DNA from 2 places in the Mesorhizobium sp. M0074 genome. Region 2 is predicted to be linked to the other one. Evidence: riboswitches for the same ligand, from Rfam matches in the RefSeq annotation. Region 2 holds a riboswitch; the other holds the start of a gene.
What was found. A riboswitch is a leader RNA that binds a small molecule or an ion and turns the genes downstream of it on or off. The one in region 2 is predicted to bind S-adenosylmethionine.

Region 1 (5,285 bases), on a different contig from region 2:
CGCCGCCACGCAGATCACGCGGCTTCTGTCGCCTGCCGCCGAGCTCAGGGGGCCGCTCAGGACCTCAGTTCCCGGCATGACCCCGCTCTGGATCGACTGGGATGATCTGCGGGCCGACATGAAGCTGTCCTGGCCGCTGCCGAGGCGCCTCTCGCTGCAGACAGAAGGCCTGTCCGGCCAGACCGATCCGGCAGACGACACCGATCCCGTCTCGCTGTTCAGCGCCGGAACCGCCACGGGACAATTGCGCCCAAACGGCCCGGACATCGACTATGCCGGCAATTTCACCGATCTTGAAATCGACGCGGCGGCCATCGACGGGCGCGTCTTGCCGCCGCTGGACGGCAGCGGCGACCTGACGCTGAAGAACGGCGTGACACTGATCAAGGCAAATCCGAAGAGCCTTCGCGGCCAGGCCGCCGAAATCCACAAGCTCGATCTGTCGTCCGGAACCGCGCGCATCACCGTTTCCGGACCGCTGTCGGTCGATGACGACGGTCTCATAAATGCCGACCTGACAATCAGGCTCAATGATCCGAAGGCCGTGGCGGCAATCCTCGCCACCGCCATCCCCGAGCAGAAGAAACAGATCCAAACCGGCTTTGCCGGACTGGCGCTGCTCGGCAACCAGCCGTCGATGCCGCTGAAGATCGTCAGGGGCAAGGCCTCGCTCGGCTTCATCCCGCTCGGCAAGATCAAGCCGCTCGACTAGAGCAACTCCAGGAAAAGTGTGAAACGGTTTTCCGTCCGGAATTGCGCAAAAACAAAGAGATAGAGCGGTTCGGCGTTTCTGTGAAACGATGAACCGCTGTAAGCCAGGCTGGCCTGCGATCGGCCTGCCGCGGCTTATCCCTTCGGCGGGTGTTCGACTGCCTGGCGGCCGAAATCCGGTACGTCGATATCCTGGCCGGCCTCGATGATCGAGCGGCGGACGGCGCGGGTGCGGGTGAACAGGTCGAACAGTTTTTCGCCGTCGCCCCAGCGGATCGCCCGCTGCAGCGAGGACAGATCCTCGGAAAACCGCGCCAGCATTTCGAGAATGGCGTCCTTGTTGTGCAGGCAGACGTCGCGCCACATGGTCGGGTCGGACGCCGCGAGACGGGTGAAGTCGCGAAAGCCGGAAGCCGAGTATTTGATGACCTCGGACTTGGTCACCGACTCCAGATCGTCGGCGGTACCGACGATGTTGTAAGCGATGATATGCGGCAGGTGCGAAACGATGGCCAGCGTCATGTCGTGATGCTGCGGGTCCATCGTGTCGATGTTGGAGCCGCAGCGGCGCCAGAATTCCGAGAGCTTTTCCAGTGCTGCGGGATCGGTACCGGGCAGAGGCGTGAAAATGCACCAGCGGTTCTCGAACAGTTCGGCAAAACCGGCGTCCGGTCCCGATTTTTCGGTGCCGGCCAAAGGATGGCCGGGGATGAAGTGCACGCCATCAGGCACATGCGGCTGCATCTGCGCGATCACCGATGCCTTGGTCGAGCCGACATCGGTGAGGATGGCGCCCTTCTTCAGCGCCGGCGCGATCTCCGCGGCGACCGTGCCTGAAGAGCCGACCGGCACCGAAACGATAACCAGATCAGCATCGCGAACCGCCTCTTTCGCATCCGTCGTATAGGTGTCGCCAAGGCCGAGTTGGCTCGCCCGTGCCAGCGTCGCGTCGCTGCGCGTCGAAATCGCGACTTGGCCGGCGAGTCCCTCGCGGCGGATGACGCGGGCCAGCGACGAGCCGATCAGGCCGATGCCGACCAGCGCGATCTTTTCGAACATCGGTGAGGTCATGGTGTTCTAGCTTTTCAGGAATGTCGCGAGTGCTGCGACAACGCCGCGATTGGCCTCTTCGGTGCCGATGCTCATGCGCAGCGCGTTCGGAAAACCGTAGCCGGAAACGCGCCGCAATATGTAGCCGCGCGCACTGAGGTAGTCGTCGGCGGCCGCCGCCGAATGCTTTTTGTCCTCGGGAAAGTGGATGAGGATGAAATTGCCGACGCTCGGCGTCACCCGCAGCCCGAGCCCGCTTAATTGCTCGCTCAGCCAGGCCAGCCAGGTCTCGTTGTGCGCGACGCTGCGTTCGATGTGGGCACGGTCGCGGATCGCCGCGATGCCGGCCTCGATTGCCGTCGCATTGACGTTGAAGGGTCCCCGCACGCGGTTGATCGCGTCGATGACGTGCATTGGCGCATACATCCAGCCGATCCGCGCCCCGCCCAGGCCCAATTTGGAGAAAGTGCGGGTCATGACCACGTTTTCCGCGCTGCCCACCAACTCGACGCCGGCTTCATAATCGTTGCGCCGGACATATTCGGCGTAAGCTGCATCCAGCACCAGAAGCACGTTTCGCGGCAGGCCGGCATGCAGGCGGCGGACCTCCTGGAACGGCACGTAGGTGCCGGTTGGATTGTTTGGATTGGCAAGGAAGATGATCCGGGTAGCCGGCGTCACCGCGGCGAGGATCGCATCGATATCGGCGCGTTCATCGGTCTCCTTGACCGTCACCGGGACGGCACCGGCCGACTGTATGTAGATCTTGTAGACCATGAAGCCGTGTTCGGTGATGATGGCTTCGTCGCCGGGCGCGAGGTAGGTCTGCGCCAGCAGGCCCAGAATCTCGTCGGAGCCGTTGGAGCAGACGATGTTCGCCGGGTTGAGCCCGTGCACCTCGGCGATCGCTTCCCTCAGGCGCCTGGCGCTGCCGTCGGGATAGACCGCGAGCTTGTCGGCGACCGCGCGCGCGGCCTCTATCGCCTTTGGCGAAGGACCGAGCGGGTTCTCGTTCGCCGACAATTTATGGACCTTGGCGACACCTTCAGGCGCCGCGCTCTTGCCGGGCACATAGGCTTCGATGTCCATGATGCCGGCGCGGGGCCTTGGACGTGTCTGATCCGGTGTCTGGCTCATTTCATGAAATCCGTCGAGAGTGCCTCCATCCGGAAGCCGCAGCGGAAATACAAGCCGTGGCCCGGAATGTCGAGGGGCCGGCAATTCGGGATCAAGAACTTGCCGTTGACGAAGCCATGCGCGAGTCATAGAAGAACGGCTACAGTTCCGTGGTGATTTGGCCGGTCGGCTTGCAGCCACGTTAAACAACTTGCTAAAGGGCCGTTTGCATCTTGTAACCGGCTTTGCGAAGGCATGGCCGGTTTTTTGTTGCCCAGACCGGTGGACAACTGAAGGCCGGGCAAGGAGATGTGATGGTCGCTTTGCGCGCGCGAAAAACCAACAACGAGGCCGACCAGCCGTCGAGCCCGGTGTTGCGTTTCGGCGCCGACAAGCCGCTCAAGCTCGACGCCGGCACGCTGCTGTCGCCATTCCAGATCGCCTACCAGACCTATGGCACGCTCAACGACGCGCGCTCCAACGCCATCCTCGTCTGCCATGCGCTGACCGGCGACCAGCATGTCGCCAACACCAATCCGGTGACCGGCAAGCCGGGCTGGTGGGAAGTGCTGATCGGTCCCGGCAAGATCATCGATACCGACCGTTTCTTCGTCATCTCGTCAAACGTCATCGGCGGCTGTCTCGGCTCCACCGGCCCCGCCTCGACCAATCCCGCCACCGCCAAGCCCTACGGGCTCGACCTGCCGATCATCACCATCCGCGACATGGTGCGGGCGCAGCTGATGCTGGTCGAGCATTTCGGCATCGAACAGCTGTTCAGCGTGCTTGGCGGCTCGATGGGCGGCATGCAGGTGCTGCAATGGGCCTCCAGCTATCCGGAGCGCGTCTTCTCGGCGCTGCCGATCGCCACCGGCGCCCGCCATTCCTCGCAGAACATCGCTTTCCACGAGGTCGGCAGGCAGGCGGTGATGGCCGACCCGGACTGGCATGGCGGCAAGTATTTCGAGCACAGCAAGCGGCCGGAAAAGGGGCTGGCGGTGGCGCGCATGGCCGCCCACATCACCTATCTGTCGGAAGCAGCGCTGCACCGCAAGTTCGGCCGCAACCTGCAGGACCGCGAAGCCCTGACCTTTGGTTTCGATGCCGACTTCCAGATCGAGAGCTATCTGCGCCATCAGGGCATGACCTTCGTCGATCGCTTCGATGCCAACTCCTATCTCTACATGACCCGGGCGATGGACTATTTCGATCTCGCCGCCGACCATGGCGGCCGGTTGGCCGATGCCTTCGCCGGCACCAAGACGCGCTTCTGCCTGGTTTCGTTCACCAGCGACTGGCTGTTCCCGACCGAGGAGAGCCGCTCGGTCGTGCACGCGCTGAACGCGGCCGGCGCTTCGGTCTCGTTCGTCGAGATCGAGACCGACCGCGGCCACGACGCCTTCCTGCTCGACGAACCGGAACTGTTCGCCGCCATCAAGGGCTTCATCGCCTCGGCCGCGCGGGCGAGAGGGCTCGGCGCATGACCCCGAAAAGTTGCGGATTGTTCGGATCAGGACCATGTGCCAGGCATCAGCGCATGACCCCGAAAAGTTGCAGGCTTTTCGGATCAGGGTCATGCGTCAGGCAAGAGGCGAACGCATGAGCGTCAACCGCGCCCAGCGCGTCGACCTCGAAGTCGTCGCCGATCTCATCCCGCCGCAGTCGCGGGTGCTGGATGTCGGTTCCGGCGACGGCCTGCTGCTCGAATTGCTGCAGGCGACCAAGAAGGTCGACGGTCGCGGCCTGGAACTGTCGCAGCGCGGCGTCAACGAATGCGTGGCGCGCGGCCTGTCGGTTATTCAAGGCGATGCCGACAAGGATCTCCAATTCTATCCCGACAAGGGTTTCGACTTCGTCGTTCTGTCGCAGACCTTGCAGGCGACCCGCAATCCGAAGCTGGTGCTCGACGAACTGCTCCGGATCGGCAACCGCGCCATCGTCTCATTCCCGAATTTCGGCCACTGGCGGGTGCGCCTTTCGCTGCTCTTCAACGGCCGCATGCCGGTGACCAAGGACCTGCCCTATTCCTGGTACGACACGCCCAACATCCATTTCTGCACCATTCGCGACTTCGTCAATCTGTGCGACGAGCTTGGCGCGACGGTGGAAAAGGCAACCGCGCTCGACGCCAACGGCCAGCGGATCGGCTTCTCCATGCCTTGGTGGTTCTGGAACTTTTTCGGCCAGCAAGCGGTATTCCTGCTGAAACGATAGGTTTGACAGGCAGAAGCAACGAACCTCAGACCTGCGCAAGAAACCATATTTTCAATTTTCAATCCAATGAAGTTGCCCGGCATTCTTTGTTGCTTTAACAGGTCTCAAACGGGTTGGTTTGGGGGAAGCAATGAAGACGTTAGTATTAGCAACAGCTTTGATGTCGGCCACTTTGATTTCCGGATGCACGACGT
Region 2 (5,285 bases):
GCTTTCCAGCTATTCGCGCCCGTCTTCTAGTCGGTGACGACCGCATCAGCGGCAATCCAAAACTCAACAATTGCGTGAAGGGTTGGGAAGCGGCGCATTATAGCTGGGTCATCCTTGCCGATTCCAACGTGCTTATGCCGAGCGACTACGTCCAGCACCTGATGGCGGCGTGGCGGCACGACACCGGCCTCGTCTGCTCGACGCCGATCGGCTCGCGGCCGGACGGCTTCTGGGGGGAGGTCGAATGCGCCTTTCTCAACACGCTGCAGGCACGCTGGCAGTACGCCGGAGAGGCGCTCGGCCTCGGCTTCGCGCAGGGCAAGAGCATGTTGTGGAATAAGCCGATGCTCGACGCCAATGGCGGCATCTGCGCGCTTGCTGCCGAGATCGCCGAAGACGCCGCCGCGACCAAGCTGGTCAACGGGTTCGGACTGCGGGTCAATCTTGTCGCCTCGCCCTTCGAACAGCCGCTCGGCCGGCGCACGTTTGGCGAGATCTGGTCGCGGCAGGCGCGCTGGGCGCGGCTGCGCCGCGTCACCTTCGCGCTGTTCTTCGCCCCCGAGATCCTGATCGGCGCAGCGCCGCCGCTGGTGCTGGCGCTGAGGGCGGCGGCGGCCGCCGGCGTCAGCCTGCCGGCAACCGCCATCGCCGTGCTGGTCGCGGCCTACCTGCCGGAATGCGCCTTGGCCTCGGCCAAGGGATGGCACCTGTCGCTGCGCACCATCCTGGCGATGATGGCGCGAGACCTGATGCTTCCCGCCATTTGGGCGCGCGGATGGCTGAGCGGCGCCGTCGACTGGCGCGGCAATGTGATGACTATCCAGACCAAGCCCGTCGCGGAGCTGGAAGAGACCCCGTCCGGCGCCTGATCGGCGCGTCCCCGCTCGCCTCTATTCGGCCAGCCCTTATCCGGCAACTCTCAGTGCCTGCTCGATGTCTTCGAGCAGGTCGTCGGCGTCCTCAAGGCCAACTGACAGCCTGAGCGTTCCCGGTCCGATGCCGAGCTCGGCGCGGGCCTCATCGGTCAAGTTCTTGTGCGTCGTCGTCGCCGGATGGGTGATCAGGCTCTTGGCGTCGCCGAGATTGTTGGAAATCAGCACGACGTCGAGTGCGTTCTGGAAGGCAAAGGCCGCCTGCTTGCCGCCCTTCACATCGAGGCAAATCAGCGTCGAGCCACCCGACATCTGCTTCTTGACCACCGCCGCTTGCGGGTGGTCGGCACGGCCAGGATAGATGACACGGGCGATTTGCGGGCGCTCGGCGAGGAAATCCGCGATGCGGCCGGCACTTTCCGTTTGCTGGCGTACGCGTAGCGGCAGCGTCTCCAGGCCTTTCAGCAGCGTCCAGGCATTGAAGGGCGAGAGGCTTGGGCCGGTGTGGCGGAAATAGTCATGCAGGTTCTCGTCGATCCATTTCTTGTCCGACAGAACGATGCCGCCAAGACAGCGCCCCTGGCCGTCAATATGCTTCGTGGCCGAATAGACGACGATGTGGGCGCCGAGCTGCAGGGGTTTCTGCTGCAAGGGCGTAGCGAAGACATTGTCGACGATCAGCCTGGCGCCGATCGAATTGGCAAGTGCCGCGACGGCGGCGATGTCGATCACCTCCAGCGTCGGATTGGTCGGGCTTTCCAGAAAGAACAGTTTGGTGTTCGGCTTGACCGCCTTTTCCCAATTGGCGATGTCGGTGCCGTCGACCAGCGTTGCCTCAATGCCGTATTTCGGCGCCAGCGTCTCGACCACCCAGCGGCAGGAGCCGAACAGCGCGCGCGCCGCGACGATATGGTCGCCCGCCTTGGCGCTGCACAGCAGTGCTGCCGTCACCGCCGCCATGCCGGATGCCGTGGCGCGCGCGTCCTCGGCTCCTTCCAGCGCGCACATGCGTTTCTCAAACATGTCGACCGTCGGATTGGCATAGCGCGAATAGATGAAGCCCGGCTCCTCGCCCTTGAAGCGGGCCTCCGCCGCTTGCGCCGTCTCGTAGACATAGCCTTGGGTGAGATACATCGCCTCGGAGGTCTCGCCGAAGCCGGAACGCAGCGTCCCGGCATGCACGAGTGCGGTCTGAGGCTTCCAGTCGCGCTTCTTGGTCATCATTCCATCCAAACACCAAAATTGGTCCAAACAACAAAAAACCGGTCGCGAAAGTCGCAACCGGTCCATATGGCCTTGCGGCCCGACGGTCCTTTAGCGACTTGTTTAACGTGGCTGCAAGCCGACCGGCCAAATCACCACGGGATAACGAGCTTTAGACCCGCGCCACGCTTGCGTCAATTGCCGGCATGATTAAGAGGGTTGTACCAAGCAGGTGCCAAAGGCGTCCACGGTCGGACCTGCGACAGAACAAGACCTCGCCCGGCGTTCGAACGGAGCCAGACCCTTGCGGCAGACAGGCATTCTTCCCGATCAGGATATTTCCGCGCTGTTCCAGACGGGCGCGCTGAAATCGCCGCGCACGCTCGATTCCGATCAGATCCAGCCGGCCAGCCTTGACCTCAGGCTCGGCGACAAGGCCTGGCGGGTGCGTGCTTCCTTCTTGCCCGGCCCGGACTACAGGGTTGTCAACAAGCTCGACCGGCTGAAGCTGCACGAGATCAACCTCGCCGAAGGTGCCGTGCTGGAAACCGGCTGCGTCTACATCGTGCCGCTGCTCGAAAGCCTGGCGCTGCCCGCGCATATTTCCGCCTCGGCCAACCCGAAAAGCTCGACCGGACGGCTCGATATCTTCACCCGGGTAATGACCGACCGTGGCCACGAGTTCGACAAGATCGCCGCAGGCTATGAAGGTCCGCTCTATCTGGAGGTCAGCCCGCGCACTTTCCCGATCGTCGTGCGCACCGGCTCGCGGCTGTCACAGATCAGGTTCCGCACCGGCAATGCGCTCTTGTCAGAAAGCGAGCTGCACGAGTTGCACCGCGCCGAGATGCTGGTCGCCACCGAACCACCCAACATCTCAGGCGGCGGCATCGCGCTGTCGATCGACCTCGACGGCGACAAGGATGGGCTTGTCGGCTATCGCGGCAAGCACCACACCGGCCTGGTCGACGTCGACAAGCGCGCCGCGCAGGATGTCGTCGATTTCTGGGAGCCGCTCTACAAGAGCGGTGCCGGCGAGCTGGTGCTCGATCCGGACGAATTCTATATTCTGGTGTCGCGCGAGGCGGTGCATGTGCCGCCAGTCTACGCCGCCGAAATGACGCCTTTCGACCCGCTGGTCGGCGAGTTCCGCGTCCATTATGCCGGTTTCTTCGACCCGGGTTTCGGCCATTCGGCGTCGGGCGGCACCGGCAGCCGGGCGGTGCTCGAGGTGCGCAGCCACGAAGTGCCGTTCATCCTCGATCACGGCCAGATCGTCGGACGGTTGGTCTACGAGCACATGCTGAAACGGCCGCAGGCGCTCTACGGCACAGATCTAGGCTCGAACTATCAGGCGCAGGGCCTGAAACTGTCCAAGCATTTCCGCGTCGCCCGCTGATCTTGTTCGCAGGCCATCAGCCGCGAAACAGATATTCTTTCGCGGCGCCAAGGCAGCCATGAAACTGACCGACAAAGAGCAGTTCTCGCACTGCCAATCGCTTCTTCCCCCAAAAACCTCTGGTTTGCTTCTCGTCGTCAAGTGAGGCGCTTGAGCTGGACTGCAAGGGGAACAACTGCTTGCCGAGACATCCCAGCACATGGGCTCTGGCGGAGTCGATACCGCAGGCTCTGCCATTGTCGTTCAGTCTGTCAGCGCGGAGTGCGGACGTCATGCGATCCGCGTTGCGCATCAGAAAGCTCACTTGCGATTTCGAATAGCCGGTGGCCAGAAGCCGGTCAGTCATCGACATTCGGGCTTCGCGATAGGATCTTGCGCTGCATTGTCCGGCGCTGTAAGCCGCTGGGGAGAAATAGGCGAGGAACAGGACTAAACTTACGAACACAGTGCCAATCCGCAGGCCGTTCATTTCTCGCCCCTGAATTATGTCACCAGTTTACAACGCCTTCACCGCCACCTTCACCGGCTGCTCGATTTCAAGCGGGTTGCGCAGAGGCAGGCCGAAATCCTGCGCCTCGATTTCGAATACGTCACCGGCCTCGGTCCTGATGCCGTCGGCGAAGGACAGCGTCGCCGTGCCGAACATGTGTACATGCACGTCACCCGGCTGGCGGAAGGCCGAGTATTTGAAGTGATGATGCTCGAGATTGCCAATGGTGTGCGACATGTTCGCCTCGCCCGACAGGAACGGCTTTTCCCAAAGCAGCTTGCCGTCGCGTAGGATGCGTGAAGCGCCGCGGATGTCGGACGGCAGGTCGCCGATCAGGATCTCCGGGCCGAACGAAGCGTTGCGCAGCTTGGAATGGGCGAGGAAGAGATAGTTCACACGCTCGGTGACGTGGTCGGAAAACTCGTTCGACAGGGTGAAGCCGACACGGAACGGGGCGCCGTCGTCGCCGATCACATAGATCCCGGCGATTTCCGGCTCCTCGCCGGCATCCTGGGCGAAGGCCGGCGACATAAGCGCCGCACCGGGCGCCACCGCCATGGTGCCGTTGCCCTTGTAGAACCATTCCGGCTGCACGCCGGTCTGGCCCTTCGCCGGCTTGCCGCCCTCAAGCCCCATGCGGAACATCTTCATGGAATCGGTCAGCTGTTCCTCGCCGTCCGTGCTGAGCTTCTTGTGCATGGAATCGCGGGTCGCGGCGGAGCCGAGATGCGTCAGCCCGGTACCGGTGAGATGGAGATGCGCCGGATCGGGATGGTTGATCGGCGACAGCAGCCGGCCCTTCTTGTAGGCTGCGTCGAGATCGACGGTTTCGCCGAAGCCCTTGCGCTCGATCAGGGCGACAAGCCCGCTGCCGGTACGCGCGGCTTCCATCGCCAGCGAATAGACGCTGCGGGCGCCGTTGATGACGCGGGTCTTGCCGCCGCTGCGGGCAACGACGCGGATCGTCTCGGCGTCGTCGAGGATTTGTGAGATCAGCATGGTAACCCTCTCTGAATTGTGGGCTTGGCGTGCCTTTCTTGGCAAACCCTGCCCTGCGCGGCCCGGACCCTGTCCGCGCCTCGGTTGAAATTCTTCGTCCGGATTGCGCTCGCGGATCAGGTCCCTCGGGGGACTTCTTTGCGCCGCCCGGCAGCGCCGCGATGTGACCCGTATGCCTCCTGGTTGCCTCTCAAGCCTTGTTCTTGTTGTAGACGTCGAAGACGACGGCGCCGAGCAGCACCAGGCCTTTGACCACCTGCTGCCAATCGACATTGACGCCCATGATCGACATGCCGTTGTTCATGACGCCCATGATGAAGCC

Region 1: it holds a riboswitch for S-adenosylmethionine, as region 2 does, so the genes downstream of both, metX (homoserine O-acetyltransferase MetX) here and NKJ73_RS31415 (O-succinylhomoserine sulfhydrylase) in region 2, are expected to answer to the same signal.

What each region holds. Positions count from the first base shown of each region.
Region 1 covers NZ_JAMYUM010000013.1:92,484-97,768, forward strand. The annotation lists gene NKJ73_RS18840 (DUF2125 domain-containing protein) at 1-712, shown strand, start outside; gene NKJ73_RS18845 (prephenate/arogenate dehydrogenase family protein) at 847-1,782, opposite strand; gene hisC (histidinol-phosphate transaminase) at 1,789-2,898, opposite strand; SAM riboswitch at 3,038-3,115, shown strand; gene metX (homoserine O-acetyltransferase MetX) at 3,192-4,361, shown strand; gene metW (methionine biosynthesis protein MetW) at 4,477-5,091, shown strand; gene NKJ73_RS18865 (hypothetical protein) at 5,222-5,285, shown strand, end outside.
Region 2 covers NZ_JAMYUM010000034.1:34,837-40,121, reverse strand. The annotation lists gene NKJ73_RS31420 (glycosyltransferase) at 1-869, shown strand, start outside; gene NKJ73_RS31415 (O-succinylhomoserine sulfhydrylase) at 906-2,096, opposite strand; SAM riboswitch at 2,167-2,244, opposite strand; gene NKJ73_RS31410 (2'-deoxycytidine 5'-triphosphate deaminase) at 2,380-3,474, shown strand; gene NKJ73_RS31405 (hypothetical protein) at 3,491-3,943, opposite strand; gene araD1 (AraD1 family protein) at 3,971-4,963, opposite strand; gene mmsB (multiple monosaccharide ABC transporter permease) at 5,154-5,285, opposite strand, start outside.